DNA from 3 places in the Flavobacterium sp. PL11 genome. Region 2 is predicted to be linked to each of the others. Evidence: riboswitches for the same ligand, from Rfam matches in the RefSeq annotation. Region 2 holds a riboswitch; each other region holds the start of a gene.
What was found. A riboswitch is a leader RNA that binds a small molecule or an ion and turns the genes downstream of it on or off. The one in region 2 is predicted to bind S-adenosylmethionine.
Positions count from the first base shown of each region.

Region 1: linked by a shared signal. The riboswitch ahead of RCH18_RS10960 (Na+/H+ antiporter NhaC family protein) and the one ahead of thrA (bifunctional aspartate kinase/homoserine dehydrogenase I) in region 2 are both predicted to bind S-adenosylmethionine.
Region 3: linked by a shared signal. The riboswitch ahead of RCH18_RS12160 (hypothetical protein) and the one ahead of thrA (bifunctional aspartate kinase/homoserine dehydrogenase I) in region 2 are both predicted to bind S-adenosylmethionine.

Region 1 covers NZ_JAXCIA010000019.1:21,368-32,155, reverse strand. Annotated here, with positions in the region: gene RCH18_RS11005 (HD domain-containing protein) at 1-1,045, shown strand, start outside; gene lpxD (UDP-3-O-(3-hydroxymyristoyl)glucosamine N-acyltransferase) at 1,164-2,207, shown strand; gene RCH18_RS10995 (bifunctional UDP-3-O-[3-hydroxymyristoyl] N-acetylglucosamine deacetylase/3-hydroxyacyl-ACP dehydratase) at 2,200-3,585, shown strand; gene lpxA (acyl-ACP--UDP-N-acetylglucosamine O-acyltransferase) at 3,658-4,443, shown strand; gene efp (elongation factor P) at 4,545-5,111, shown strand; gene RCH18_RS10980 (UDP-3-O-(3-hydroxymyristoyl)glucosamine N-acyltransferase) at 5,188-6,117, shown strand; gene RCH18_RS10975 (nuclear transport factor 2 family protein) at 6,119-6,481, shown strand; gene sucD (succinate--CoA ligase subunit alpha) at 6,577-7,449, shown strand; gene RCH18_RS10965 (hypothetical protein) at 7,593-8,015, shown strand; SAM-I-IV-variant riboswitch at 8,126-8,224, shown strand; gene RCH18_RS10960 (Na+/H+ antiporter NhaC family protein) at 8,280-9,602, shown strand; gene fabG (3-oxoacyl-[acyl-carrier-protein] reductase) at 9,799-10,545, shown strand; gene RCH18_RS10950 (hypothetical protein) at 10,644-10,788, shown strand, end outside.
Region 2 covers NZ_JAXCIA010000004.1:134,629-145,416, forward strand. Annotated here, with positions in the region: gene RCH18_RS03705 (O-acetylhomoserine aminocarboxypropyltransferase/cysteine synthase family protein) at 338-1,630, shown strand; gene RCH18_RS03710 (hypothetical protein) at 2,126-2,332, shown strand; SAM riboswitch class I at 2,563-2,670, shown strand; gene thrA (bifunctional aspartate kinase/homoserine dehydrogenase I) at 2,749-6,135, shown strand; gene RCH18_RS03720 (OsmC family protein) at 6,234-6,665, shown strand; gene RCH18_RS03725 (trans-sulfuration enzyme family protein) at 6,768-7,940, shown strand; gene RCH18_RS03730 (Uma2 family endonuclease) at 8,061-8,660, shown strand; gene RCH18_RS03735 (Uma2 family endonuclease) at 8,838-9,437, shown strand; gene RCH18_RS03740 (RrF2 family transcriptional regulator) at 9,608-10,018, shown strand; gene RCH18_RS03745 (sulfite exporter TauE/SafE family protein) at 10,541-10,788, opposite strand, start outside.
Region 3 covers NZ_JAXCIA010000023.1:25,496-36,283, forward strand. Annotated here, with positions in the region: gene RCH18_RS12135 (Eco57I restriction-modification methylase domain-containing protein) at 1-3,364, shown strand, start outside; gene RCH18_RS12140 (GIY-YIG nuclease family protein) at 3,481-4,041, shown strand; gene RCH18_RS12145 (hypothetical protein) at 4,060-4,626, shown strand; gene RCH18_RS12150 (AlbA family DNA-binding domain-containing protein) at 4,623-6,419, shown strand; gene RCH18_RS12155 (DUF3293 domain-containing protein) at 6,518-6,931, shown strand; SAM-I-IV-variant riboswitch at 7,054-7,152, shown strand; gene RCH18_RS12160 (hypothetical protein) at 7,212-8,021, shown strand; gene RCH18_RS12165 (hypothetical protein) at 8,104-8,700, shown strand; gene RCH18_RS12170 (hypothetical protein) at 8,712-9,101, shown strand; gene RCH18_RS12175 (hypothetical protein) at 9,103-9,519, shown strand; gene RCH18_RS12180 (N-formylglutamate amidohydrolase) at 9,543-10,283, shown strand; gene RCH18_RS12185 (glycoside hydrolase family 25 protein) at 10,305-10,788, shown strand, end outside.

The DNA of each region.
Region 1 (10,788 bases), on a different contig from region 2:
TTTAATGCAAAAAGCAGTTGATGTATTGCGTTTTAAAGGAATATTAATTTCCTCAGAGGAGGAAAACGCATTATATATTGCCATTTTACTTCATGATATAGGTCATGGTCCGTTTTCACATGCGATGGAAAGAAGCATTGTTGAGGATGTTCATCATGAGGAAATATCACTTTTGTTTATGAATCAACTGAATATTGAATTCCAAGGACAATTAAGTTTAGCCATTCAAGTTTTTAAAGGTGATTATAATAGAAAATTCATGTTGCAGTTAATATCTAGTCAATTAGATATGGATCGAATGGATTATTTAAAACGAGATAGTTTTTACTCTGGAGTTGCTGAAGGAAATGTTAATTCAGAACGACTGATTCAAATGATGAATGTTGTGGATGACTATTTAGTAATTGAAGAAAAGGGCATTTACTCAGTAGAAAAGTTTTTGATGTCCCGCCGTTTGATGTATTGGCAAGTATATTTGCACAAAACAAATTTAGTAGCTGAATTGATTTTGATGAAAATCTTAAAACGTGCTAAAGAACTAACCTTAAAAGGAGTACTTCTTCCATGCAGTGAGCCATTATTATTTTTTATGCAAAATAAAGTAACTATCGAAACTTTTGATCCAAAAACTTTAGACCTTTTTGCACAGCTGGATGATTTTGATATCATTGGAGCATTAAAATCTTGGCAACGAAATGAAGATTTCATTTTATCGTCGTTAAGCAAAATGATTGTTAATAGAGATTTACTTAAAATTAAATTAACTAGCAAAAAAGTCGCTAGTGAAGAGTTACAACCATTAAAAGAGCGTTTTGCTGAGGAAAATCATATTTCATTAGTAGATGCAGGTTATTTTATTTTTAAAGGTAAAATTAAGAATCAAGCTTATAGCAAAGAAGTAGAGCCGATACGAATTTTAAGAAAAGACAACACAGTTGAAGATGTAATAGAGTCGTCAGATCAGCTGAATTTAAAATCATTATCTAAATCAGTAACGAAGTATTATATCTGTTTTCCAAAACAACTGTTAGAAATCGCTGTTTAAAATCTATTTTTTTATATTTTTGTCAAAATGAAACAAGTTAAAACTTTTTTTTTGAATAGCTACAGGATATTATTTATCAATACTCATCTTATATCTATGAAAAATACAATTCGATAAGATGAAATTTACAGCCGAGCAAATAGCGGGGATTTTAGCAGGAGAAGTTGTTGGTAATCCAATGGTGGAAGTTTTTAGATTGTCAAAAATCGAAGAAGGTGCTGCTGGTTCTCTTACTTTCTTATCAAATCCTAAATATTTAAACTACATATATACTACACAAGCGTCAGTTACAATAGTTAATGACACATTTTTCCCAGAAAACGCTGTCCACACCACACTAATAAAAGTACCTGATGCCTACGCGGCATTTTCAAAACTATTGGAATTTTATAACGAAGTCAAAAATAATAAAAGCGGAATTGAGCAGCCTTCATTCCTCTCTGCCACCGTGCAATATGGTGAGAATTTGTATTTAGGAAGCTTTAGTTATATCGGAGAGAATGTTATTATAGGTAACAATGTAAAAATTTATCCCAATTGCTTTGTAGGTGATAATGTTGTGATAGGCGATAACGTTACTTTTTTCGCTGGTGCAAAAATATATTCAGAATCAATTATAGGAAATAATTGTGTAATTCATTCCGGGTCAGTAGTCGGATCTGATGGTTTTGGCTTTGCGCCAAATCCAGATGGAACTTACACTAAAATACCCCAAATAGGAAATGTAATTATTGAAGATAATGTAGACATAGGTTCTTGCACTACAATTGATAGAGCAACAATGGGATCTACTATTATTAGGCAAGGAGTAAAGCTCGATAATCAGATTCAAATTGCTCACAATGTTGAAATTGGTGAAAATACCGTTATTGCTGCGCAAACTGGTATTGCTGGCTCGACTAAAATTGGTAAAAATGGAATGATTGGCGGACAAGTTGGAATTTCAGGACATTTAACTATTGGAAATAATGTTCGTATTCAAGCGCAATCAGGCGTAGGAAGAAATATAAAAGATAATGAAATCATACAAGGAAGTCCCGCATTTGGATATAATGATTTTAGCAAGTCATTTATTCATTTTAAAAACTTACCAAAGCTTGTAACAGAAATTACAGAATTAAAAAAACAAATATTAAACCAAAAAAATGGAAACAATGGTTAAACAGAAGACCATCAAAGCAGAAATCTCGTTAACTGGTGTTGGACTGCATACGGGTAAAGAAGTGAAAATGACCTTTAAGCCAGCTCCGGTAAACAATGGTTTTACTTTTGTTCGAGTCGATCTTGAAGGACATCCTATTATTGAAGCAGATGCAAATTATGTAGTCAATACACAAAGAGGAACTAATTTAGAAAAATTAGGAGTAAAAATTCAAACTCCTGAACATGTTTTAGCTGCCTTAGTAGGTTGTGATATTGATAATATAACAATTGAACTAAATGCTTCAGAACTTCCCATAATGGATGGTTCATCAAAATATTTTGTTGAAGCATTAGAAACGGCGGGAATTCAAGAACAAAATGCTAAGAGAAATGTGTATGTTGTAAAAGAAGTTATTTCATTTACAGATGAAGCTTCTGGAAGCGAAATTTTAGTGATGCCAAGTGATCATTTTTGTGTTACTACAATGGTAGATTTTGGTACAAAAATTTTAGGTACCCAAAATGCAAATATGAAGAGCATTGCTGATTTTAAAACTGAAATTGCTCAATCTAGAACATTTAGCTTTTTGCATGAATTAGAATTTCTTTTAGAAGAGGGTTTAATAAAAGGCGGTGATTTAAACAATGCTATTGTCTATGTTGATAAGGAAATATCCCCAGCAACAATGGAAAATTTAAAAGTTGCTTTTGGTAAGGATGAAATTACGGTAAAACCAAATGGAATATTAGACAATCTTACTTTACATTATCCTAATGAAGCTGCTCGACATAAACTGCTAGACGTGGTGGGAGATTTAGCATTAATTGGTACAAAAATACAAGGTAAAATAATAGCTAATAAACCGGGACATTTTGTAAATACACAATTTGCAAAGAAAATGGCTAAAATCATCAAAATTGAGCAAAGAAATTTTGTTCCTGTTTATGATTTAAATCTTGAACCATTGATGGATATTCATAAGATAATGTCGGTTCTTCCGCATAGACCTCCATTTTTATTCATTGATAGAATTATTGAAATGTCAGAAAGTCATGTGGTAGGGATGAAAAATGTTACTATGAATGAAAATTTCTTTGTAGGACATTTCCCTGAAGCGCCAGTTATGCCAGGAGTTTTAATAGTGGAAGCGATGGCTCAAACAGGAGGAATTTTAGTATTAAGCACCGTTCCAGATCCAGAAAATTATTTGACATACTTTATGAAAATAGATAATGTGAAGTTTAAGCAAAAGGTTTTACCTGGAGACACATTAATTTTTAAATGTGATCTAATAACTCCAATTAGAAGAGGAATTTGTCACATGCAAGCGAATGCTTACGCAAATGGAAGATTAGTTGCCGAAGCGGAATTAATGGCTCAAATTGCAAAAAAATAATAATTTTTGTTGATTTGATTAATCGATTATTCGATTAATCGGTTAAACATTTAATCGATTAAACAAAAAAAAATGAATCAACCACTTGCCTATGTGCATCCAGGCGCTAAAATAGCTAAAAACGTAGTTATTGAACCATTTACAACTATTCATAACAATGTAATTATTGGAGATGGAACGTGGATAGGTTCTAATGTAACCATAATGGAAGGCGCGCGAATTGGAAAAAATTGCAATATATTTCCAGGTGCAGTAATAGCAGCAGTTCCTCAGGATTTAAAATTTGGTGGCGAAGATTCTCTGGCTATCATTGGTGATAATTGTACTATTAGAGAATGCGTTACCATCAATAGAGGTACAGTAGCATCTGGTCAAACGACATTAGGAGACAATTGTCTTGTTATGGCTACGGCACATATTGCACACGATTGCCACATTGGTAACAATGTAATTATAGTAAATGGAGTGCTTTTAGGAGGTCATGTTACTGTGGGGAATTATGCAATCATTGGTGGATTATCAGCGGTTCATCAGTTTATAAGCATAGGCGATCACGCCATGATTTCTGGCGGTTCACTGTTGAGAAAAGATGTTCCTCCTTACACTAAAGCAGCAAAAGAGCCATTGTCGTATGTAGGTATTAATTCAGTGGGATTAAGAAGACGAGGTTTTACATTAGAAAAAATTAGAGAAATTCAGGGTATATACCGAATTTTATATCAAAAAAATTACAACACAACACAAGCTTTAGGAATTATTGAAGCAGAGATGGAAGCAACTCCAGAAAGAGATGAAATTATTGATTTCATTAGGAATTCATCGCGAGGTGTAATGAAAGGATACTCAGGTAATTACTAGAAAAAGTAATTGGCTACTGACACTTCTTTGTAAGCTAAAAAAAAAATAAAGAAATATAAATCGCTAGAAGTTTAAAGCTAATAGCCAAAACCAAATCATAAATGGCATCAACATCAGACATTAAAAACGGATTGTGTATTAAGTTCAATAATGACATATATAAAATTGTAGAATTCCTTCATGTAAAACCAGGAAAAGGACCTGCTTTTGTGAGAACAAAATTAAGAAGTCTAACTAATGGAAGAGTGTTAGACAATACCTTTTCTGCAGGACATAAAATTGAAGAGGTAAGAGTTGAAAACCATAAATTTCAGTTTTTATATCCTGAAGGTGATGAATTTCATTTTATGAATACAGAAACTTTCGAACAAATTACATTAAATAAAAATATTTTAGATTCGCCAGGATTATTAAAAGAAGGAGAAAATGTAATGATAAGTATTAATACAGAAACTGATTTGCCTCTTTCTGTAGATATGCCAGCTTCAGTAGTTCTTGAGGTCACTTATGCAGAGCCAGGAATTAAAGGAAACACGGCAACAAATGCAACAAAATCAGCAACAGTTGAAACCGGTGCAACTGTAAATGTTCCTTTATTTATAAATGAAGGTGACAAAATTAAAATTGACACTACTTCTGGAAATTATATGGAACGCGTAAAAGAGTAAGTAATTTGATAATTAGAAAATGTGATAATTTGATAATTTTCATATTTTCTAATTAAAACATTTTCTAATTAATATTATGAAATTTCCCAAAGTTTATTCTTTAGAACAAATTGCGATTATTATCGGATGTGATTATAGCGGTGATCGTAATTTCCCAGTAACAGGAATGAATGAAATTCATGTTGTTGAAGCAGGTGATATAGTTTTTGTAGATCATCCTAAGTACTATGATAAAGCCTTGCAATCAGCGGCTACCATTGTTTTAATAAATAAACAAGTCGATCGTCCTGAGGGTAAAGCTTTATTGATTTCAGATGATCCATTTAGAGATTTTAATAAGTTGACACAGTTTTTTAGACCGTTTCAATTTTCAAATGTTTCGATTGCTGCTTCTGCAAAAATAGGTGAGGGAACAATTATTCAGCCAAATTCTTTTATTGGAAATGAAGTTGTAATTGGCAAAAACTGTTTGATACATGCTAACGTATCCATTTACGACCATACCGTAATAGGTGATAATGTAGTTATTCATGCCGGTACAGTTTTAGGCGCCGACGCTTTTTACTATAAAAAAAGAGCAGAAGGTTATGATCAGTTACTTTCTGGAGGAAGGGTAATAATTAAGGATAATGTTGGAATAGGAGCACTTTGTACTATTGATAAAGGAGTTACAGGAGACACTATCATTGGCGAAGGTACAAAGATTGACAATCAAGTACATGTAGGACACGACACGGTGATAGGTAAGAAATGTTTGATCGCTTCTCAAACGGGTATTGCTGGTTGTGTGATAATTGAGGATGAAGTTACCATTTGGGGACAAGTGGGAACAACAAGTGGAATTACGATAGGCGCTAAGGCAGTAATCTTAGGTCAAACAGGAGTTACTAAATCTGTAGAAGGAGGAAAGTCTTATTTTGGTACACCAATTGAGGAATCAAGAGAAAAATTAAAACAGTTGGCCAATATCAAGAAAATACCAGAAATCTTAAATAAAATAAAATAATATGTCTGCTAAAGAAATTGTTAAAAAATTTTATAAGTCGGATGCCTTAATTGACGGTGAGGTATTAAAGGAATTTTTACATCCTGAAATAATTGTCGAATGGAACAGCAGTCGAGGATTTGTTGAACTTGATTACAAGGCTGTTTTAGAGTTATCAGGTGAATTAAGTAAAGCGTATGTTCGATCGAAAGTTCGCATTAGTCATATTGTTTGTGAAAATGATATGGTTTCTTTGCGATATTCACATTATGTCAAAACTATTGAAAATCCAAGAGAAGAGATGTTGTTAGCTCATTTTATGGTTATTTGGCAAATAAAAGACAATAAATTATTCCGAGGTTACCAAATGAGTCAATTGTCTTAATTTTATATCAAAAAACTAAATAGTGCATACCCATTTAGTGCTTACAATTTTATACTTTTGCGTGACGATTTAAAAACTACATAAAATAATATATCATGAGTGTTTTAGTTAATAAAGATTCCAAAATAATTGTTCAAGGTTTTACAGGAAGTGAAGGTACGTTTCATGCTTCTCAAATGATTGAGTATGGAACAAATGTTGTAGGTGGTGTAACTCCAGGAAAAGGAGGATCAACTCACCTTGACCGACCTGTTTTTAACACTGTAAAAGATGCTGTTGAGCAAGCGGGAGCTGATACAACTATTATATTTGTTCCACCAGCTTTTGCTGCTGATGCAATTATGGAAGCTGCAGATGCAGGTATTAAAGTGATTATCGCAATTACTGAGGGAATTCCTGTTGCTGATATGATAAAAGCAAACAGTTATGTTAAAGAAAGAAATGCAAGATTGATTGGACCAAACTGTCCAGGAATCATAACTCCAGGTGAAGCTAAAGTTGGAATTATGCCAGGTTTTGTTTTCAAGAAAGGTACAATTGGAATCGTTTCTAAATCAGGGACTTTGACATATGAAGCTGCTGATCAAGTAGTAAAACAAGGATTAGGAATTACAACAGCTATTGGTATTGGTGGCGATCCAATCATTGGAACAACTACTAAAGAAGCTGTTGAATTATTGATGAATGACCCTGAAACAGAGTGTATAGTTATGATCGGTGAAATAGGTGGGCAATTAGAAGCCGATGCTGCACATTGGATAAAAGCTGACGGAAACCGTAAGCCAGTTGTAGGTTTTATTGCAGGTGTTACCGCGCCTCCAGGACGTACAATGGGTCACGCAGGTGCAATTGTAGGTGGATCTGACGATACTGCTGAAGCTAAAAAACAAATCATGAGAGAATGTGGAATCCATGTTGTAGATTCTCCAGCTGAAATTGGTAAGAAAGTAAAAGAAGTATTGGGTTAAACCAAAATAGAGTAATTGAAAAAATACCTCGCGCTCTTGTGGGGTATTTTTATTAAAATACATTGTTAGATTATTCTTTCGAATAGTAAATAATTAATAAAACACTTTAAGCCTGTGCGCTTTTGTGATAAAATATAAAAAATATGTATAAGGAATTAAAAAAATTTAAAGTATCTAATCAGTTTTCATTTTCAACTGAAGACAGTTTAGCTGAAGTTTGTAACGCTTCTGAAGGATCAGGAGTATTTCTAGTTTATGCTGTTAGAGAGGAGAAGGAGTTAATCATGGTAGGTTCAACTGGCACGATTCAAAATGATGGAACTTTAAAAATTAAAAATGGTGGCTTGAAAGATAAAATTGTTGAAGGACATCAGTTTGCTAAAACAGCTAGAAAATTTTCGTGGCCAGCACAAATGAAAATTGAAGATATTTCTACTCTTGAGGTGGTGTGGTATGAAACTTTTAATGATCAAACTAAAGTAATTCCAACATTTATTGAAGGTCAAGTTTTACAAAATTTCTTAGATGAAAACGGTAGATTACCAAAATGGAACGTAGCATTTTAAATTATATTTACCTAAATTTAATACTTAAAAGGCTTTACTTTAGTAAAGCCTTTTTTTATGATATAAAGCGAAATTTTAAATTGTTTTACTGAAAAAAACATTACTTTTGTCGCCGTTATCACGAATCTCTTTGATGGAGATAGCAACCTGCAACAACAAGCAAGGTGCTAAAACGATAAGCCAAATCCTTTGGAAAAAATGTTGTTTTTATTCCTGTTTTGCTTTTTTGTTATTTGTGGTACTAAATTAATTTAGAAATTGATTATGACAACTAATGCAAAAAATAATGGTAATCCATTTGCTTTAATTCCATTACTTATTTTTATTGCCACTTTCTTAGGAATAGGTATTTGGCTCGATGATTTTTATGCCCTTCCTTCACCAATTGCCGTTTTAGTGGGTATCATTACTGCCTTTATACTTTTTAAATTTCCTATGGAGGAAAAAGTTAGCCTTTTGATAGCAGGTTGTGGAGAAAGTAAAATCATTACAATGTGTCTTATTTATTTACTAGCGGGAGCTTTTGCAGTAGTTAGTAAAGCTACTGGCGGGGTAGATGCTGTTGTTAGTCTAGGAATAAATAATATAGATGTAGCTTATTTTCCTCTAGGTATATTTTTAATTGCTGCATTTCTTTCTACAGCCACAGGTACTTCAGTGGGAGCAATAGTCGCTATTGGACCTATAGCCGTAAGTTTATCCGAAAGGAGTGGCCTTTCTTTACCTTTAATTTCTGGTGCGTTGTTAGGAGGATCTATGTTAGGCGATAATCTATCGATGATTTCCGATACGACAATTGCAGCCACGCAATCATTAGGCTGTAAATTAAAAGATAAATTCAAGATCAATTTGTTTATTGCATTGCCTGCTTCATTAATTACAATTATGGTGTTTTTTTATTTAGGCCTAAACTCTGAAATTGTAACGGTTGCTATTCCCACAACTTCTTTCAATTGGATTACTATAATTCCATATATATTAGTGATTGTATTAGCGGTGTCTGGCGTTAATGTTTTTTCAACTTTAATAATTGGAACTTTATTTGCAGGATTTATCGGGTTTTATCAAAATAATTTTAGTCTTTTGGAATTTACGCAAAAAATTTATGAAGGTTTTACCAGTATGACCGATATTTTTCTACTTTCTATGCTTACGGGCGGATTGGCTGCTATGGTTGATAAAGCTGGCGGGATTGATTATGTTTTAAATCAGATAAAAAAACGGATTAAAACTAAGAAATCTGCCCAAATGGGTATAGGTGCATTAGTTGGTTTAACTAATCTAGCAATTGCTAATAATACGGTATCCATTGTAGTTACAGGTTCAATTGCGAAAGAAATTAACGATGAATACAACCTAGATTCAAGAAAAACCGCTACAATTCTTGATATTTTTTCGTGTGTAATTCAGGGTATTCTGCCGTATGGAGCCCAAGTGCTTTTGATCTTAAGCTTTGCAAATGGTAAACTGACTTTTTTTGATTTACTTAACAATGCATGGTATCATTTATTCCTTCTTATTTTTACGTTAGTTGCGATTTACGCTAATTTTTGGGATAAATGGTTTGCTCGCATTTTTAAGAACTAAAGTGATTATGTCTGGCAATGTTAATAATTTCAAATTTTTTTTAAAAGGTATTTATTATATATTTGACAGTTGGTAGCAAGCTGGGATAAAAGTGAAAATCCTTTTATTATTATAGAAAAAAATATAAAGGATTGTAGCCTTCCCAAGCGTGGGGATGGGAACAGATTCAAATAAAAAATAAACAAAGTCTTATAATATGAAATTACTAGAAGGAAAAGTTGCAATAATTACAGGTGCAAGTCGTGGAATAGGTAAAGGAGTTGCAGAAATTTTTGCAAAACACGGTGCAAATATTGCTTTTACATATAGTTCATCTGTCGAATCAGCTAATGCGTTAGAAAACGAATTGAATGCACTTGGAATTAAAGCAAAAGGATATCAATCTGATGCAGCCGATTTCAATCAAGCTCAAATTTTTGTTGATGCAGTACTAGCTGAATTTGGAACGGTAGATATTTTAATTAATAATGCTGGAATTACTAAAGACAACTTACTAATGCGTATGTCTGAAGAAGACTTTGATAAAGTGATTGACGTTAATTTGAAGTCGGTTTTTAACATGACCAAGGCTATTCAGCGCACTTTTTTAAAACAACGTTCTGGTTCTATTATCAATATGAGTTCAGTGGTAGGCGTAAAAGGCAATGCAGGACAAACGAATTATGCGGCTTCAAAAGCGGGTGTCATTGGTTTTTCTAAATCAGTAGCTTTAGAACTCGGCTCGCGAAACATTCGTTGTAATGTAATTGCGCCAGGATTTATCGAAACTGAAATGACAGCTAAACTAAATGAAGATGTGGTGAAAGGATGGAGAGACGGAATCCCATTGAAACGCGGCGGAACTACAGAAGATGTAGCTAACGCTTGTTTGTTTTTCGCATCTGATATGAGTGCTTATGTGACTGGTCAAGTAATGAATGTTTGCGGAGGAATGCTGACATAATATTCAATTCAAAGATTGTAAAATTTAAAGATTTTAATATTTTTAAATAGATGATTGGTTAATTATCTCTATAATCTTATACTTTTTATTCTTAAAATATGACAACAAACAGCATTCTATTATTATTGGTTTCTTTATTAATAGCAGCCGTATTGTCTTATTTTCAATACCTTTATAAAGCCAAAAACAAATCTAACATAGGTTTGTTTTTGGCTTTTTTACGTTTTTTATCCATTTTCTGTA
Region 2 (10,788 bases):
TTAAGATTTTTTAACATAGCCTACTAAATCCATAGGATTTATAAATTAATTTAAAATTTATTTGGTTTACTCAAAAATAGTTTGCAAATTTGCTTCATCAAAAAAGAAACAATGAATTTAATTACAATGAATATGTGGATAATGATGCTGGAATCTTCCGCAGAGTTCGCTGTAATATAGTTTTAAGTTTTAAAACATATCATAAAGACCTCTGCTAATCGTAGAGGTTTTTTTATGAGCTTAATTTAAAATGTTATCATTCTTATCAACATATTAAATACATAAATTAAAAATCAACTATTAATATTTAAACTAACTACCATTAAATCTAAAAATTATGAGCACACAAAAATTTGAAACAAACGTTTTACACGCTGGACACGACGTAACTAAAAATGCTGGAACCAGAGCCGTTCCCATTTACCAAACGAGTTCGTATGTATTCAACAATTCTGATCATGCTGCAAATGTATTTGCACTTTCTGAGCCTGGTTTTATATATACGCGATTAAATAATCCTACTAACGATATTTTAGAACAACGTTTAGCAACGCTTGAAGGAGGAATAGGAGCTGTGGTAACTGCATCTGGAACAGCCGCAATTTCAACAGCATTATTAGTTCTACTGAAAGCTGGAGATCATATTGTGGCGTCTAACAGTTTGTATGGTGGCACATACAATCTACTAAAAGTTACTTTGCCTAGACTTGGCATTACAACCACATTTGTTGATCCTTCTGATGCTAGCAATTTTAAGAATGCGGTTCAGGAAAACACAAGAGCATTTTTTGTCGAGTCACTTGGAAATCCAAAATTAGATGTTCTGGATCTAAAAAGTATTTCGGCTGAGGCCAAAGCCGCTAAAGTCCCTTTTATGGTTGATAACACAGTTGCATCACCGTACTTATTAAACCCAATTCAATATGGAGCTGACATTGTTATTCACTCCTTGACAAAGTACATAACTGGAAATGGAACCTCGCTTGGAGGTGTAGTGATCGATGCTGGAAATTTTGACTGGTCTAATGGAAAATTCCCAGAATTTACCGAGCCTTCCGCTGGTTATCATGGATTAGTGTATCATGAAGTTATAGGTCGTGCTGCATTTATCGCTAAAGTAAGAATTGAAGGTTTGCGCGATTTTGGTGCTGCTTTAAGTCCGTTTAATGCGTTCCAAATTATTCAAGGTTTAGAAACACTACCAATAAGAATTCAACGTCATAGTGAAAATGCTTTAAAACTGGCGCAATGGTTAGAAAATCATGATGAGGTAGCGTGGGTAAATTATCCTGGATTAAAAGCAAATAGATACTATGAATTAGCGCAAGAATATTTGCCAAAAGGTCAAAGTGGTATTGTCACTTTTGGACTTAAAGGAGGATTTGAAGCTGCTAAAAAAGTAGCAGATGAAACTAAATTATTTTCACTATTGGCAAATATTGGCGATACTAAGTCATTGATAATTCATCCCGCAAGTACCACGCACCAACAGTTATCAGCAGCAGAGCAAATAGCCGCTGGCGTGTCTCAGGATTTAATTAGATTATCAGTTGGTTTAGAAGACATTCAAGATTTAATTCAAGATTTAGAAACTGTTTTTGAAAATATAAGTAAGTCTCAATTAGTATAAGTTAGTACAATCTAAAAAGTCAATATTAATAAGAAATATTCCTGAATTTATTTGGTTTATTGAAATATATTTTGCACTTTTGAGAAAATATCAAAGGAAAATGATTTCAACATTTTACAGTATGATTATAGTCGCTCAGGAAACTTCCTAAGGGTTGCTTTATACATAATTTAAAATCGAATTATAAGATTAAAGCTTCCTTAGATTAAAGGAAGCTTTTTTTTAAATATTAAATGGCTGAGATGCGTTTTAAACGAAACGGTAAGCATAAATATTAAAATTATGGTACAAAAAACATGTTACACCTCAGTCGCAACAAGGACGCTCTTAAATACTACATTGTATATTTATGACCGTTGATTTCCAAAAGTGTAAGTTTATAATATAACTTAAAACCCTTTTGGATATAAATCTAAAAGGGTTTTTGCTTTTAAAAATTATGTTATTAAAAAATAAGACAATAGAAAATAAATAATTAATCTAAATTCAAATGTTATGAGTGTTACTAATTTTTTCTTAAGGCCGTTTGGGCTTTTAAAGACTTTTGCTGCTAAAAGTAGAACAGTAGGAATCCGTGCTGAGTCCAATAAATTGATTCATCCAAGATTCGAAATTTCAAAAAATGCGTTAGCACAAAAAACAGTGCCTAGCTCATTACTTTTTCTAATGTATTCTGAAGAAAATGACGCGTTATTTATTTAAACGGTCACGATTTATTTTCGTGGATGAAATTTCTAAAAGAAGTTTTAAAATTGTTATTTTAATGAATTGACGGAGAAAATTTTCTTCAGATTTCTCGTTAAAATAACAATTTTTCATTTTTATTCCATTCTGATTAAAAGCTGGAACAACTATTTCGATTGCGCATAAAAATTTGGTTGTTAAAAAAAATAGTGCTTAATTTGCATCAATAAGTTCGTAAACGTATTGAAATGTTATAAAGAAAGGCAGAGGGATTAGACCCGATGAAGCCTTAGCAACCCTTCGATTTATCGAAGAAGGTGCTGCATTCTACCACGCTTCCCGTGGAAAGATAACACTAAGAACTAGTCTAGTAACTCCTAGCTTTCTTTCTAATATTTCCACACACAAATCAAAAATTATAAAAGATTTGCAAATTGGAAAATAAACCAACACACATTACCCTTGAAAATTTCACCACCCATAATGGTGCTTTTTATGCTACGCTAAACTTAAGTTATCAGGTTTTTGGTGCACCATTACACACGGCTCCTATAATTTTAATCAATCATGCATTAACTGGAAACTCACAAGTAATTGGCGAGTCTGGATGGTGGAATGATATTGTAGGAATCGATAAAACCATTGATACTCGGAAATATACGATTGTCGCTTTTGATGTGCCAGGAAATGGTTTCAATTCACCTACTATCGAGAATTATAGAGATTTTATAGCTAGAGATATCGCTAGAATTTTTCTCGAAGGACTCAGCGTATTAAAGATTGATAATTTATTTGCACTTATAGGCGGATCTGTAGGTGGGGGAATAGGTTGGGAAATTTTGGCTTTAGATCCTAAGTTAGCTCAAAATTTTATCCCTATAGCAACCGATTGGAAAGCGACAGATTGGTTAATTGCCAACTGTTATTTGCAGGAGAAAATTTTGAACAATTCTAAAAAACCTATCGAAGATGCGCGCATTCACGCCATGATGTGCTACCGAACTCCAGAATCTTTTAAAGAAAAGTTTAACAGAGATATTAATAGACAACTAGAAACTTTTCAAGTAGAAAGTTGGTTGAATTATCACGGTGAAAAATTAGAAAAAAGGTTTCAGCTCTCCGCGTATAAAATGATGAACCAACTTTTGAAAACGATTGATATTACTCGGAATCAAGAGTCTTTCGAGTCACTTATTGCTAAAGTAGCAGCAAATATTTATATAGTAGGAATCAACTCTGATTTATTTTTCACAGCAAAGGAGAATAAGGAAACGTACAACGAGATAAAAAAATTCAAAAATAATGTATTCTATAGTGAGATTGACTCGCAACATGGGCACGATGCCTTTTTGATGGAATACGAACAATTAGACAATTTATTAGAGGTCGTCTTCAAAAATAAAAAACAAATGAAAATACTGAAATTTGGTGGTAAATCTTTAGCAAATGGCGAAGGGATCAATACAGTTTTAAATATTATTGAAAGTAAAATAAAACAAGAAGAAAAAGTGGCAATAGTGGTATCAGCCCGAGGAAAAGCAACGGACGAGTTGGATGATATTCTTACCATTGCGGTTAGGAACGGAAATTATAAACCACTTTTAGAGAGCTTCAAAAACTATCAAAAAGACGGTTTTGAAACTATTGATTTTTCGACAGAATTTGATAAATTAGATAAGCTTTTTGAAGGGGTAAGCTTGATAGGCGATTATAGTCCTAAAATTCAAGATCAAATATTAGCACAAGGTGAGGTGCTCGCGGCTAAGTTATTAGTATCGTTGTTAAATAATCGAGGTATTCCTGCAAAGTTAGCTGATACCCGAGAGTTAATTGTAACAGACTCTAATTTTGGCGATGCGCAACCTTTAGAAACACTTTCTAAAAAGAATATTATCCAGATATTTAAAGAAAATCAAAATACTGTTCTAGTAATTACAGGTTTTATTGGTGCCAATGCAAAACACGAAACGACAACTTTGGGCAGAAACGGAAGTAACTACACGGCGTCTTTGATAGCGAATTTTATAAATGCAGAAGAATTACAAAATTTCACGCACGTAGACGGAATTTACACCGCTAATCCTGATTTAGTTCTTGATGCTAAAAAGATTGACCATTTGACTTTTAATGAAGCAAATGAATTGGCTAATTTTGGAGCTACAATTCTACATGCAAAAACCATAATTCCTTTATTGGAAAAAAACATTCCGCTTCGTATTTTGAACACTTTCAATCACGAGAATAAAGGAACTCTTATCACATCTAATGCTAATGGAGCGGGAATAAAAACGCTTTCAGTTTTAGAAAACGTAGCTTTAGTGAATCTTGAAGGAAGGGGATTGCTGGGAAAAACAGGAGTTGATGCCCGAATTTTTAGAGTGATGGGCGATAATGATATTAGTGTAAGTATCATTTCTCAAGGATCATCAGAAAGAGGAATTGGTTTAGTAGTTGCCGCTGATAAAGCGACAAAAGCAATGATTGAATTAGAAAAGGAATTTGAAAACGATTTCTATTCGAAAGATGTTAATAAAATTACGGTAACTGATAATGTTTCAGTAATTTCAATCATAGGTCAGGATTTAAGTACTTTTCATAAACCATATACAGCCTTAATTAAAAATAAAATAATCCCAATCCTTTTTAATAATACAGTAACGGGCAAGAATGTGAGTTTAGTTGTTAAGAAAACGGAACTTTACAAGGCATTAAATGTTATTCACGGTGAGATTTTTGGAGTTTCAAAGAAAATCAACATTGCTATTTTTGGTCATGGGTTAGTAGGTGGAACTTTGATTAATCAAATTTTAGAATCAGCACAAGCAATTGAAGAAAGAAAGCATATCAAATTGAATGTTTTTGCAATTGCTAATTCTAGAAATATTCTATTGAATAAAAACGGAGTGACAACAAACTGGAGAAATGAAATCGAGAGCAGTGGTATTTCTTATACAATCGAGGATGTAATTGCTTACGCTAATGAGCATCATTTAGAAAATTTAATTGCAATAGACAATACCGCTAGCGCCACATTTGTGGAGAATTATATTCCATTAGTAGAAAGTAGCTTTGATTTAATTTCGTCAAATAAAGTAGCCAATACTTTAAGTTACGGATTTTACAAAGATTTAAGAAAATCACTAGCTGACAACCAGAAAAATTATTTGTACGAAACCAATGTTGGAGCTGGACTGCCATTGATTGATACTATAAAATTATTGCATCTTTCAGGTGAGAATATTACTAAAATCAAAGGTGTTTTCTCCGGGACTTTGAGTTATTTATTTAATAATTTCTCTGCAAAGGATGCTCCATTTAGCGAAATTCTGAAAGAAGCAATTGATAATGGTTATACTGAACCAGATCCAAGAGAAGATTTATGTGGTAATGATGTAGGTAGAAAATTATTGATCTTAGCGAGAGAATTAGACTTGCAAAATGAGTTTGAAGAGGTTGCTATTCAAAACCTTATTCCTGAACATTTAAGGAAAGGCAATGTTGCTGATTTCTTAAATAAATTAGAAGAATTTGATCCTATTTATGATAAAATTAAAAAGGACCAAAAACCAAATCATGTCCTGCGATATATAGGAGAACTATCAGGAGATTTGCAGCATGATAAAGGCATATTAGAAGTAAAATTAGTTTCCGTGCCTTCAGATACAGCTCTTGGGGGATTGAAAGGTTCTGATTCTTTCTTTGAGATTTACACCGAGTCTTATGGCGATCGACCAATCGTCATTCAAGGCGCTGGCGCTGGATCAGCCGTTACAGCAAGAGGTGTTTTTGGAGATATTTTAAGATTGTCGGATAAAGGGTAATTAAAAGTGATCAGTGTTCAATTTTGAGTGTTCAGTTAAAAACAAATCCGTTGAAGTTACAGTGTAAAACCGTATCATCAGCGCTTAATTAAAGAATTATGAAAGTAACGTTAAACAGAGTAAACGACAATTTCCATTTCGAATTGAAAAATGAAAGAGGGCATTTAGTAAACGTAGACAGCCGTCCAGAATTTGGAGGCAATGACATGGGATCAAGTCCTATGGAATTAATATTGATGGGGGTTGCGGGCTGCAGCGCCATTGATATGATTTCGATTTTAAAAAAGCAACGACAAGAAATCACATCTTTCAAAGCTGAGGTAGAAGGTGAAAGAGTTCAAGTAGGCGAGGCAAATCCTTTTAAAAACATTTATGTTGTTTTCTACTTAGAAGGTGATATCAAAGAAGATAAAGCAGCAAAAGCAGCACAACTATCTTTTGAAAAATACTGCTCTGTTTCTAAAACGTTAGAGCCCACTGCAACAGTACATTATAAAGTGGTTTTGAATGGAAAAAAATTAGAAAGTTAAAAGATTTTTTAATTAGACCATTGATTCTAAAAAAGAACACAATATTAACCATTAAATTCCTCGCAATTATTTCCTCTTTTGGGATAATGAGGCTTTCATATTATGAACAATTCAGAATTTGGTTTTGAAACCCAAGCCATCCGCACCCAGTTAGAAAGAACACAATTTCAAGAACATTCTGTTCCCTTATATTTATCATCTAGTTTTGTATTTGATGATGCCGAGGACATGCGCGCTTCCTTCACAGAGGAAAAAGAAAGAAATATTTATAGCCGTTTTAGCAATCCTAATACGAGTGAGTTTGTCGAAAAGATATGCAAAATGGAGGGTGCCGAAGCTGGTTATGCTTTTGCAACAGGCATGGCTGCAGTGTTTTCGACTTTTGCAGCAATACTAAATTCAGGAGACCATATCGTTTCTGCAGGCAGTGTATTTGGTTCTACACATGCGTTGTTTATGACTTATTTTCCAAAATGGAATATTGAAACTTCTTATTTTGATATCAATAAACCAGAGATGATTGAAAATTTCATAAAGCCAAACACTAAAATTTTATATGCAGAATCTCCAACAAATCCAGCAGTAGATATTATAGACTTAGAATTATTAGGCAACATTGCTAAAAAACACAATTTAATCTTGGTAATTGACAACTGTTTTGCAACGCCGTACATTCAGCAACCTATAAAGTGGGGCGCTGATTTAGTAATTCATTCTGCTACAAAATTAATTGACGGTCAAGGCAGAGTTCTAGGTGGTGTTACCGTAGGAAATGAAGATTTGATTCGCAAAATATATTTATTTTCTAGAAATACTGGTCCAGCTTTATCGCCGTTTAATGCTTGGATTTTATCTAAAAGTTTAGAAACATTAGCAGTTCGTGTAGAAAAACATTGTGAAAACGCATTGATAGTAGCCCAATTTCTAGAAAACAATCCCAATGTGAACAACGTGAAATATCCGTTTTTGAAATCACATCCAAAATATGAAATCGCTAAAAAGCAAATGCTCTTAGGAGGAAATATTATCGCTTTTGAAATTAAAGGCGGACTAGAAGCAGGAAGAGCTTTCTTAGATAAAATAAAATTGTGTTCCCTCTCTGCCAATATTGGCGACACTAGAACAATTGTTACGCATCCCGCATCTACAACTCATAGTAAATTATCAGTGGATGAACGCTTGGCGGTGAGTATTACAGATGGTTTAGTCCGCGTATCAGTAGGACTAGAAACGGTTAAAGATGTAATAACCGACCTAGAGCAGGCATTATCTTAGGTTTGTGATTAACGATTTTATATTGCAGATTTACAGCGAATTTTTGTAAACGATACGTTCAGCATTAATTCAATATTTTCTGTAACAAAATTACCTAACTTTGCTTTAAACACTATTGATATGAACACTGTTATCACAAATATTAATCAACTCGACCCAAATGGAAGTTACACTTACGCCGATTATTTGCTGTGGCAATTTAAAGAGCGTGTGGAGTTGATAAAAGGAAAGATTTCTCTGATGAGTCCAGCTCCTAATAGGAAACATCAAGATATTTCAATGGCGACAACTTTAATTTTAGCAAAGTTTTTAAAAAATAAAGAGTGCAAAATGTATGCTGCACCATTTGATGTTCGATTAATTAATTATAAATCAAGCACAAATGACAATAAAATTATTTCAGTTGTTCAGCCTGATCTATGTGTAATTTGCGACATTAGTAAACTAGACGACAAAGGCTGTTTAGGTGCTCCTGACTTAATTATTGAAATTCTTTCTCCTGGAAATTCTAATATTGAAATGGATATAAAATTCGATTTATACCAAGAAAACCGGATAAAAGAATATTGGATTGTAAACCCAACAGATGAAACAGTTTATATTTATGTTTTAGAAAATGATAAATATATTGGGTTAAAGCCAGCAACAAATGATACGCTATTAAAAAGTCCAACATTCGAGAATCTCAACTTTCCTGTTAAAGATATTTTTGTTGTTTAGATAAAGATATTCGATTTAAGTTTATACAATTAATTGGCTTTTATTATTAAAGCAATCTGGCTTTTTGAAAATTACCAAGTGATTATTTTAAAAGAACCTAGATTGATAATATATTTAAGGGATTGTTATAAAAAATTTTCTAATATAAAAAATTACTTTATTTTAAACGCTATCGATATGAATACTGTTATTACGAATTTTAATCAACTAGATCCAAATGGAAATTACACTTATGCCGATTATTTGCTATGGCAATTTAAAGAGCGTGTAGAGTTGATAAAAGGAAAGATTTTCAAGATGAGTCCAGCTCCAAGCAGGAAACATCAAGATATTTCGTGGAGGCTAACGCGCGAAATCGATAAAACTTTTAGTGAAACTTCATGTAAAATGTATGCTGCACCTTTTGATATTCGTCTTATAAATCATTTAGTGAGTACCACCGATAATAAAATTATTTCAGTTGTTCAGCCTGATTTATGTGTAATTTGCGACATTAGTAAACTAGACGACAAAGGCTGTTTAGGTGCTCCTGATTTAATTATTGAAATTCTTTCTCCTGGAAATTCTAATAGAGAAATGAACATAAAATTCGATTTATATCAAGAGAATGGCGTAAAAGAATATTGGATCGTAAATCCAAGCGATGAAACAGTTTACATTTATGTCTTAAAAAATGATAAATATATTGGTCTAAAGCCAGCTACAAATGGAACTTTACTAAAAAGTCCAACCTTTGAAAATCTCAATTTTCCAGTTAAAAATATTTTTGATGTTTAATTTCGGTAATATAAATTTGCATTTCAGAAAATATTTTTAATATTTCTCCTTAACCTTAGATTTGTGATTAACGTTTTTACATTGTAGATTTGAACGAATAATTTAAAGTATGATGGTTTTTATTAAATCAAAAATCGTTAATCCTCATTAAAAAATCAAAAATCGCATCAATGCTTTCTAAAAAAACTAAATACGGAATAAAAGCGATGACTTTTTTGGCACGTCAAAAGGACAGTACGCCAGTCGCAATTGCTGAAATAGCAAAGAGTGAAAACATTTCGTTAAAATTTTTAGAAAGTATATTATTGTTACTGCGTCACTCTGGATTTTTAGGTGCAAAGAAAGGAAAAGGTGGCGGTTACTATCTAATTAAGGAGCCAAAAGATATTAATATGGCTCATGTTTACCGCATTCTTGAAGGGCCCATAGCACTTTTACCTTGTGCTAGTCATAATTTCTATGAAAAATGTGAGGATTGTAAAGATGAAGTCGCTTGTGCAGTTCGCAAGTTAATGATTGAAGTGCGCGACAATACCTTGCAAATTTTAGAAAGTAATACCCTTGCCGATATCGCTTTTTAAATCATTTGATAAAAGGGTATTTATTTGGGCGTGACCCTTCAGTTTGCCTCGTCGTTCCTCCTAACAACTTCGGGTCGGGCTTTTCGTTACAATCTTTTTTATTTTATTCCGCTACCGCTTTATAAAATAAAAAAGAATTTCCTGTGCAATCCCAATGTCATTAAGTAACGCTTTTAGCTCTCAAACTTTGTCATTCTGACGAAGGAAGAATCTTTGTTTGTTGCTCTCGTTTATTGAGATTTCTTCGCCTTTTCAGGTAAACCCTTGAGTCCTCCTTCGTAGGAATCACAAAAACAAAAACACTATTTAATTATTATCCTTAACTTGAATACATTGACAGCAACCCCTCACGCAGCAAAAAATAAAATTTTGTCTTAGGGAGATAAGGTTGTAGCAGTTATTTAGCATTATTTTTAAACTTAAAATATAGCGCAAGAACTCTATAATTAAATGTATTTATAAAAGAGTAAATGAAAAATTATGAGACTTATATGGCTTAAAAAACTTTACTAATTCAAAAAACTAAAAAACTAATTGATATCCTACAAAAAATAGCATTATCGCGATTGCATTTCTAAGAAATAGATCTGGAACTTTTCCACTTAACATGCTTCCAACATATATTCCTGGTAGTGATCCTATCATTAATTGCGCTAATAATCCAAGATCTAGGTTTCCCATTGAAGCATGCCCTAGTCCAGCTACAAGTGTCAATGGAACTGCATGAGCGATTTCGGTTCCTACTAATCGCGGAGTAGCTAATAATGGAT
Region 3 (10,788 bases), on a different contig from region 2:
TGGTCATGATCGAATATTACAAAATCTAAAAATTTCAAGAAGCGGTAAAAATGCAGTTACAGACTTTGCAACGTTATACAAATATTGGCAAGAGGTCTTGAGCGTTTCTATACTAAACAAAACATTTTATAGCGAATTATCAAATTGGTATTTCTGGGCAATTCAGGAAGTTAATTTTCCTAACGAACCCAATCAAATTGAACTTTCTTTAGATGAAGACGCTTATGCCGAAGCTCTTAAAGAACATAAAGGTAAAAATGTTATTCGGCTTTTGACTCGAATACTCTTTATTTGGTTCATCAAAGAAAAAGGATTAATTCCGGAGGAAATTTTTGACGAAAAAGAAATTGCATCACAGTTTATAGATGGATTCACACCTGATAAACCACAAGGTATTTTTGCAAATGGTAAATACAGTAGTAAATATTATCGTGCTATTTTACAAAACTTATTCTTTGCTACTTTAAACCAAACGCAAGGCAATCGACAATTCCGTTCTGATGGAAAGCATCTTAACGCAACGCAGTTAATGCGGTACAAATCGTATCTCAAAAATCCCGAAGCATTCATTAAATTAATGGAAGATACCGTACCCTTTATGAACGGTGGTCTTTTTGAATGTTTAGATAAACCGCATCCTACCGCAAAAGGGCCAAGAGGTGGAAATATAATTACATACAACGATGGATTCTCTGATCGAGAAGACAATAGTTTGGTTGTACCTGACTTTCTGTTTTTTGATGCCGAGGAAGAAGTAGATTTGAGTAAAGATTATGGCAATGCTAAATTTAAGAACTCTAAAACGAGAGGGTTAATTAATATTTTAAAATCGTACAAATTTACAATTACGGAGAATACTCCAATTGATGAAGATGTAGCACTAGATCCTGAATTATTGGGTAAAGTTTTTGAAAATCTGTTAGCATCCTACAATCCTGAAACTAAAACTACCGCTCGTAAACAGACAGGTTCGTTTTACACGCCACGTGAAATTGTGAATTACATGGTAGAAGAAAGTTTAATCGCTTACTTAAAAAATGAATTAATTAAAGAAGAGGTCGGTTTTGTGGAACTTGGAAAAAAACAAATTGCTTTGTTTGGCAATGAGATAAAGAAAAGCCAATTAGCATTTGAACAAAAAATTGACGAAAATCCATTTAAAGATAATGAAGAGGCTTTAGACTTACTCTTGCACAATCTCGTTTCCTACAGTGCAGAGAACCCATTTGAAGGGCAACCTGAAATTCAAAAAAAGATAATTACTGCTTTAGATAATTGCAAAATATTAGATCCTGCTTGTGGTTCTGGTGCATATCCTATGGGAATTTTGCAGAAAATGGTGCATATACTACACAAAATTGATCCTAATAACAAAGAATGGAAACAACGTCAAATTGATAAAGTAGAAAAAGCAATTGACGAGTTGGAATTATTGGATGATACCGAAATAAAAGACAAAAGCATTAGTGAGTTAAAATCTCAAATTAAAGACATTGAAGCTTCTTTTGCAGACAACGATTTAGACTATGGTCGAAAATTATACCTGATAGAAAATTGTATTTATGGAGTTGATATACAGCCCATTGCTACGCAAATTTCTAAACTGCGTTTCTTTATTTCATTAGTAGTAGATCAAAAAGTAAATAAGTCTAAAAAAGATTTTGGAATTAGACCACTACCCAATTTAGAAACCAAATTTGTAGCCGCAAATACCTTAATAGGTCTAGATAAACCAAAAGAAGGGGACTTTTCAGGTTCGTTATTTGATAAAAAAGAAGTACGAAAGTTAGAAAAACAACTCAAAAAAGTCCGACATAGTTTATTTAGTATAAAAAGCCCTAGCAGAAAAAGGGAACTACGAGAGGAAGACAAAGAAATTAGAGAAAAAATAAGCAGTTTATTGGCAGAAGATTTTGGTAATGAGACGGCAAAATTATTAGCCAATTGGGATCCGTATGATCAAAATGTCTCCTCTCCTTTCTTTGATAAAGAATGGATGTTTGACTTGTCAAATGGTTTTGATATTGTAATTGGTAATCCGCCTTATATTGAGTTTAAAAAACTTGCAATTGAAGATAAGAGAAAACTTAAAAAATACAACTCGGCTCAAGGGAAGTATGACATTTACGTTATATTTAATGAGATAGCTTTTGCCTTTTTAAAAGAGCACGGTGTCGTTTCTTATATTCAGCCAACCACTTTTTTAAAAAAAGATTTTGGAAAAGAAATTAGAAAATATATAGAGACAAATTTTAAGATAATTTCAATTTTAGACTTTGCAGACATACAAGTATTTGACGGAGCAACAAATTATACAGGGATTTTTATCTTTAGCAAATGTATAAAAAAAATAGATTATCAATTCAATTATCACCAATATGGCAAGAATAAAGTAATTTCAGTTGCTGATTTTGATAATAGTTTAAATGAGTTAGTAACTTCAAATATAAAAAAAGTAATAAAAATCAGGAATACCGAATTAAAAAACAAGGTTTGGAACTTTCAAGATGATCAAATAACAAATCTTTTATTGAAATTTACAAAAAACACAAAACCATTATTAGAATTTACCAACCAAATATTTCAAGGAATTGCTTCTGGTAAGGACGAAGTGTTTTATATTAGTCAGGAGGATGTAAAAGAATTAAAAATCGAAAATAATGTCATAAAACAAATATTAAAGGGAAAGGACTTAAAAAAATACACAATAAACTGGTCAAAGAATTATGTAATATATCCATATGATAAAACATCAAAAGTTATCCCCGAAAACTTGTTAAAAATTAATTATCCCAATTGTTATAATTACTTAAAAGAGAATCGGAAACTTTTAAATGGTAGAAATTATTTTGATAACTCATCCAAACTTTGGTATGAGTTATGGAATCAAAGGAACCATTTGAATTTTGATAAATTAAGAATAATTACTCCTGAAATTTCAGATAGAAATAATTTCGTGATTACTGATAAATTTTATGGGAATACAAAAACTTATCATATTATTCCAAAAGATGACAGTTTTGAAAATTACTGTTTTTTACTAGGGATTTTAAATAGTAAGTTACTGGATTATATATATAAAAAAATAACGACACCTCAAGCAGGTGGTTTTTATGCTTATAAGACTCAATTTCTATCGCAGTTACCTATAACAAATAAAAATCGACCAAGTGCTTTGATTAATTGCGTAAAAGAAATTATTAGTATCAAAGAAGTTGACTTAAAATTAAGTACATTAAATTTAGAACACCAAATTGACATGATGGTTTACAAATTATATGAACTTACCTATGACGAAGTTCTAATAATTGATCCGAAATTTAATCTAAATATTGAGGAATATGATGACTTTGTAATTGAGTAAAAAAACAGTGTTTAAGGCAAAAAATTATTGTATGAATATAAGTTGGAAATTTGCAGAGCAGAAATAGCTATACTATATTGCTAAGTTCAAGGATAATGACATTGAAAAATTTAGAAATGAATAAAACCACAAACAAATCACCAATCAATTTTGAAACTTTATTACAAAAATGTGAAGATGCAGTACTATTAATTCAAGATCGATTCTCGGATAATAGCTGTTTGCGTGTTCATCAATTGTACGAAGAGAGTAGTAATAAAAGGCATGATCAGTTTTTACAAAAACTACAAATTACATGTAATGCAAAAATGAAATTAGAAAACAAATGTAATAATGAGTTGAAAGGCTTGTACATTTTTGGAGAAATGAATTCGAATAAGCAAATTGAACCCATTTATATTGGAATTTCACGAACCATTTTTAGAAGACTTTCTCAACATAGTAGAGGAAATAATCACAATCAGGCTTCGTTAGCTTATCTACAAGCTAAAATTAACTCAGGCCACGTAAAAGGCAGAATGCATTTAGATTTAGCGATGTTAAAAAGAGAGCAAGAGCTAATAAAAAATTATTTTTTGGTTGTCATTCCAGAAACCGAAGATTATGATTTGTACTTTATGGAAGTTTATATTGCAGGCAGATTACAAACCAAATGGAATAGTTTTAAAACGCACTAATTTTTAAATTGAACTTCTATGAATCACTCTAGTTTTATCGTTAAAAAAGAGGCTTTAGTGCAAGAATTAAAAAATATAAATAAAGCTTTAGGTAGGAAATCAAAGTACAATATTCAAACCGTGTTAGAACTAACCATCACCGATAATATGTTAACGTTAGTTGTACCTGGTGTCAAAATAACAATCGATTGCAAAACAATAAATACCTGCAAGGCATCCATTGATTTTTTTTATTTTAAAGATATAATCGATAATACAATTAGTAAGGAAATAGAATGTATCATTCGTGGTAATGAGTTACAAATAGGTAAAACGATATTTAAAGTTCAAACCACTTTTTTTGAAAACGACAGTATTTTACGAAGTATAAAACTGCCTATAAATTATACGCAGTGGCATGTTCTTCAGTTAGAACATAAAGGATATACTTTAGAAGAATTGCAATTCAACAATCTCGAATTTGTGATGTATTATGCTAAAAAGGATTTAAAGAAAAATATTTTAAAAGCTAAAGAAATACTTGGTTTATATGGAGTAACATTTAAAGAAATTGAGGAACTAGTTGAAAAAAAAATAAAAATATGACCACATACATTCCGGGCAACTACTACTCTTTTCAAGTAGTCGAAATTAGAGAAGAAAATGACACTAAATATATATATTTATCTGACGGCTATAAGGAAACGTATAGAGTTAAACCTTTCGATTATCAATTAGAATGGGAAGATTTTAACCTTCCAGATAAAATAACATGTTTCGTAAAAGATATAAGTATTAGAGGGTTACCTCTACTAGAGCAAAACAAGAAAGATATTTTAAATTTTTGTTATGCGGATTTAGGTTCTGAGTATGCTTTTAAAGTTATTAATTGCGAAGTTGATTCCAAAACGCAAGCTGGATTCTATAATTTAAACGATTCCTTTGGATTGTACCATCGCTACTATCCCAAATTAAATGAACCGAAACATCAAACTGGTGATATTTTCAATTTAGTAGTAAATAAAATTAATGATAAGGGATATAATAAAAGTTTTTTAGATTTTGAATATCCACGAGATTTAGTTCAAAGTAATAATGAATCTATTACTTTGGAAATTTCGGAAGATCCGAGAACAGAAAGTTTATTTGGTTTCGAATCAGCAACCAAAGAATTTAAAAGTACGATTGTTTATCCTGCGGGTTCCATAGAACCAAACATAGATAAACAGCTTTCCTATATTTTAAAAACAATCGCAGGTTTTCAGAATGCTGCTGGTGGTGAATTGTATATTGGTATAGATGATAGTGGTAAAATTCGTGGAATAAATCAGGATTATATTCATCTTAATTCTAGTCAAACGGATACTTATTCCTATCAATTAAATATGGATGGATACGAGAATAAAATTAGAAGCGCTGTACGTTTCGGAATAGGTGGAGTTTCAAATAGTCATTTGGAATTTAATTTTTTTAACCAATCAGGATTAGATTATTTAATTATAAAGATAAGCCAAGTGCAAAGGCCCGTTTTTGTGCATAATTTTAAACTATTTGAAAGAACAGGTAATATGACCCAACTATTAAAAGGAGATGAAATTACCTATTTTGTGGAACATCGATTGAAATTAAGAAATGCACCAATAGAGAATATAGAAATCAATGCTAACGATAGTATTGATTTGGATATTGAAAAAGAGGCGTATACAGAAGCAAAAATTACTGAGGTTATAAAAGATATTCCAACATTTAATTTACCCGAAATTGAAGAAATTTTTGAAAAGGATAAGATTTGGAAATACATGACACTTTATAAGTCTGGTGAATGGTCATTTCAAAAGAAACCTGCAGTTGCCTTGGATATTTTTAATGAAATTCCAATTTTCAACAGTTGTAAAAAAGGTAGAATTGTAATGGTCTACGATACAGGATGCGTGAATACCGTAATTCCGTACGACTTAATTTCTAATAAAAACAATACCAGTAAAACAGCTAAGAAAGAAGGTAAACGCTACAGCAACGGATATAATTCTGCATCAAATCTTATTGAATTTCAGTGTGTTCCAGAAGAATATTTTTTAGTTTTTCAAAGTAAGGATTTAAAAACGAATTCATCATATATAAAAGCACATAGAGTCAGAGATATTAGTACACATACGGGATTAAATGCAGAGGGAAATGTCTTAATTAATAGCAGATTAGATGGTTTGTTTTTAGAAGTAAACATCTTACCAGAATTTATAGCCCATTTAATTACTGGTTTAACATTCACTAAAAATCAAACTTCCAGCACTCTAGGAATAAAGGAAGGAGATCAAGACTATAGAGGTGTAGTCCAAACTATGAAAGAACTAATTGCGAAGTATAGTAATCATTGGAAAAAGAAAAGAGATATAATATAGTACTATTCTATGCAATTAGAACTACTACGTTTTTAATAAGAAGAGAAATAGTTGATTGTAAATATATCAACTTATTATAAAATAATAAATAACAAACTATGAATCAAGAATTATTAGAAGCATACAGTAACACAAATTACCATGTATTCAATCCTAAATTACTAATTAATATTGGTAAAGAAAATATAGAATTAAATATTTTTTTAAAAGAGAAAAACTATAAATCTTGGTGTTATATTACCGCATGGAATCCGCTGTCTGCTAGTAATTTCACTATTGAAGATAATACCACGTTGAACAATCAACTACTAGAGGATATTAAAAAATATCCTAATCATATAGGAGAAGGAAAAGATGCAGAAGGTATTTGGCCTGGAGAAGAAAGTTATTTTGTTTGCAATATTTCAAAAGAAAAGTCAATTGAGTTAGGAAAAAAATACAAACAAAATGCTATTGTTTTTGGTACTATTAATGAAATGGCAGAACTTATAATTCTAGAAAAACTAGTGTGATTTTTTACCACAATCTTTACATTTCACACTCAAGTAATTATCACCTAAAGAAGAGAAAACAATAAAATTTTACAATTTAAATTACGATTACTTGCACAACTCAATTTTTTTTATAAGATTTGCAAAAGCATCAAGAATTACACGTCTGTGTAATGCCAACCGATCAACTCAAGACACGGTGGCTTAGAATGCGGGACAGTCGTTCAAATGTATTGAGAAACCACAATTCTTTATCGCATTTTACGACATAGCAAAAATTTTAATTTAAAATTGTTATGTTATGTATACTAAAAGTATTCAGTTAAAAGAAATCGTACAGCACCAATCAGGTAGCGATATTGATCATTATGTAGGCTTAAAAACACAATGGCATATTTGCGAAAATCGCAATTTAGTAGTGTCGCCATTGATTGAGGACAAATTCACTCCATTAGGAATCGAAATCAGCCACAGCGCTCTCACAACACAACTTGATTTTACCGGAGTAACACCTTACGAAATTTTGTTATTTGATAGTGAAAAACAATTCATGGGAAAAACATTTAGTTTGCATGAAGGAAGTGGAACTTTCAGAATAGAAACCCAAGCTCGTTTTATACTGATTTGGAATACAAAAGAAGATGAAAAAACAAGAAGAGAATTACAAAACTTCAATTGTAAAACTTTACTTCTTGATGACGATCTCGTATTCACTATTAATAAGCTTTCAGGTTATTACGGTAAATTCCCTTATTTTATTTTGAAACATCCTAAATCGCCTTGTTACACCCAAATTCCTATTCACTTAGTTGAAGATGAATCGTCAGCAGATCACTTACCGGGAAGTGTTCTATCAATTACTAGTGAAATATTGGAAGATAAGGATAAAAAAGAGTCGCTACTACTCTATCATTTTGAAAAAGTTTATGAAAAAATCAGTGTTGAATCAAATCGACCCAAGGATTTAGCTTTGGTATTAAGTTCAGATTCGGCTTATTACTTACCAAAAGTGAATAATAAACCACGATTCTTGAACAGCATCCCTTATGGTGGAGTCTTATTGGATTTAAATGGTCATATTATCGCACAATCTATCCAACATTTCATCTAAAAAATATTTATTTCTACTATCCTAAATGTCATTCTTTTCAAGAAGGACAGGGCGAATTATGAATTATAAACACATTATAAATATGCTGACGTATACCAATTCCGATTTTTTAAAACCCCTTTTTTCGACATTAGTAATTAAAGTATCAAGCATTACAGAACGATTTGAATCATTACACCATTTAACAGATTTTAACGAGATTCATTTAAAAACAAATGGCGTGTTGTTAGTAGCTCCTGAATTACAGATGCTCTCTGGTCAATTTGGAACGTTTGCTGATGAGGTGCTTATTCCTAGCGGCATGCAACTAAATAAAGACTTTGCATTTATTACTGAAAAAATTGTTACCGACTATAACGATAATATAATTTGTGAAGTGAATATCGAGCATCCCGATTGTAAGGAAATCAGCTGGCTTGACGGTATGATTTTAGAAGATGGGAATTATATGTGGTACAGTGATCCAAATCTTACTTCTTTTGAAAAAGACGCCAATTATAGGTTGTTCAAGTCACTGCGTCTATATGAACCAGAAAAATTCAACCTGAACCCTAGAATTATTAAAATAGATGATACCTATGTACATTACACGGTTAGTGGTTTAGATATGCATTATAAGTTGCATCGAGATGCTTTATGGTATAATGAGAAAGTTTATGGAGATTGTAAATTTAACTAAAAAGAATAAATATGAAAAGTAGTGTTTCAAAGACCTTTACCGCTCAAGCCACCATTGGTTTGCACAAAGGTTATTCGGATGAAATTATTTTAATAAGTGACTTTAAAAAGAAGTTATTTGAGAGACAGCACCAAATTAAAAAAGAATTTGATGTAGTTCTGAGTGTAAAACTTACACTTTGTGAAATTGTTTTTCTGGGACAGGAAGAGCCATCGGTTACTTTAGAGTTTATTCAGTATCCTAAATTTCCAGTAGCTGAGCCACTTCTTAAAAAAGCAATTATTCATCTAATAGAACTGTTGATGGAAGACCTTGATCAAAATCGCACAGTAATAGTGTTTCAAGACGAGACTATTTGCCTAGAAAAATCAAACGAAATAAATCCTAAAATAAATATTTAAAATGGATGACCTATTCCCGACTCATAAACTTTCGTTTTTAGAAAAATTTTTACTTTATCATAAAAGAATGAATTTTGTAACATCATACGTGAATGAAAACAATGACCGTATTAGTTTGACCAGTGAACGCCATACTATCGCTAAAGAATTCAAATTATTAGATATAGACTTACAGGATAAAACCATTAGCCAATTATATGAACTGTTAGAAATTCGGCGGCAAGAGAATTATTTAATTCGTAAAATAAGTAAAAAATCTGATCTAGTTAGTAAAAGAATATTTCTCTTAACTATCCATCTAGACCATCTAGAATATTATTTGTACGATTATGATTATGAGGCAATGCCAGGAAAAGTAAAAAAACAGTTCGCAGGACTCAAGAAATATAGTAAACTATGGAAAAGCAATAAAATATAACTACTATAAATAAAATCTAAAAAATGCAAAAATTAATATTACACATTCCGCACTCCTCAATTGTAATTCCTTCAAAAGAGGGTTACGTCATAAGTCAAGAAATTCTAGATGAAGAAATTGGTAAATTAACAGATTGGCATACAGATGATTTATTTAGTAACACAAGAGATATTAGTGTCATCGCTACTTTCTCTCGCTTGTTTTGTGATGCAGAACGTTTTGTTGACGACGAGCATGAAGTTATGGCTAAATATGGCATGGGAGTTTTATATGAAACTTTAGACAACGGAGATCTAATGCGAAAAGTAACCCAAGAGCTAAGGATCTTTGTAATAGAAAACTTTTATAAACCACATCATCAACAGCTAAATGAAGCGGTGCTAAAAGCGTTAAACCAATCAAACAAAGCAATTGTCATTGATTGCCATTCGTTCCCTTCTACCCTATTAAAAAGAAGCCTAGTACAAGGCAAAGACAATCCTGATTATAACATTGGGACAGATGCTTATCATACGCCGCAAAACTTAATAGATTTCTCAAAAGCTTATTTTGAAGATTTAGGCTATTCGTTAGGAATTAATACGCCTTACAGCGGGGCATTAGTCCCTATGGAGCACTATCAGAAAAACAAAAATGTACAGGCAATAATGCTAGAAGTTAACCGAAGATTGTACCTAAAGGAACCTACAAATGAAAAATCAGAAAATTATCAAAAAACTAAAGAAGTGGTTCAGGGTTTTTTAGAAGGAATTCGAAATTTATAATTTTTTAAATCAATTAAAACTATGAAGAAATATTTAATACTTGTTGCAATCACGATACTACTACTCACAATATCCGCAATTTTTAGTTATAAATACAGAAAAGGGATACTCACGGCAAAAAAATATTTAACCGAAAAAGCAATTTATCGCAATCAAATAGTATCGGACCCTTTGATTGATAAAATTCCAAAAAATGAAGAAGAACATATTTTTGGTTTAGACTTATCGCATCACCAACAACATATTAACTGGGATAAAGTACTAGAAAATCCACCTCACTTCATTATCTTCAAGACTACAGAAGGTAGTTCGCATACTGATACTAAATGTGAGAAACACATCAAAGAAGCTAAGAACAAAGGGATTTTAGTTGGAGGGTATCACTTCTTTAGTTACCAATCATCAGGAAAAAAACAAGCCCATCATTTTCTAAAAAACCTAAAGCTCCAAAAAGGAGATATTATACCGGTTTTAGATGTTGAGTTTAGTAAAAATATGCATTCAG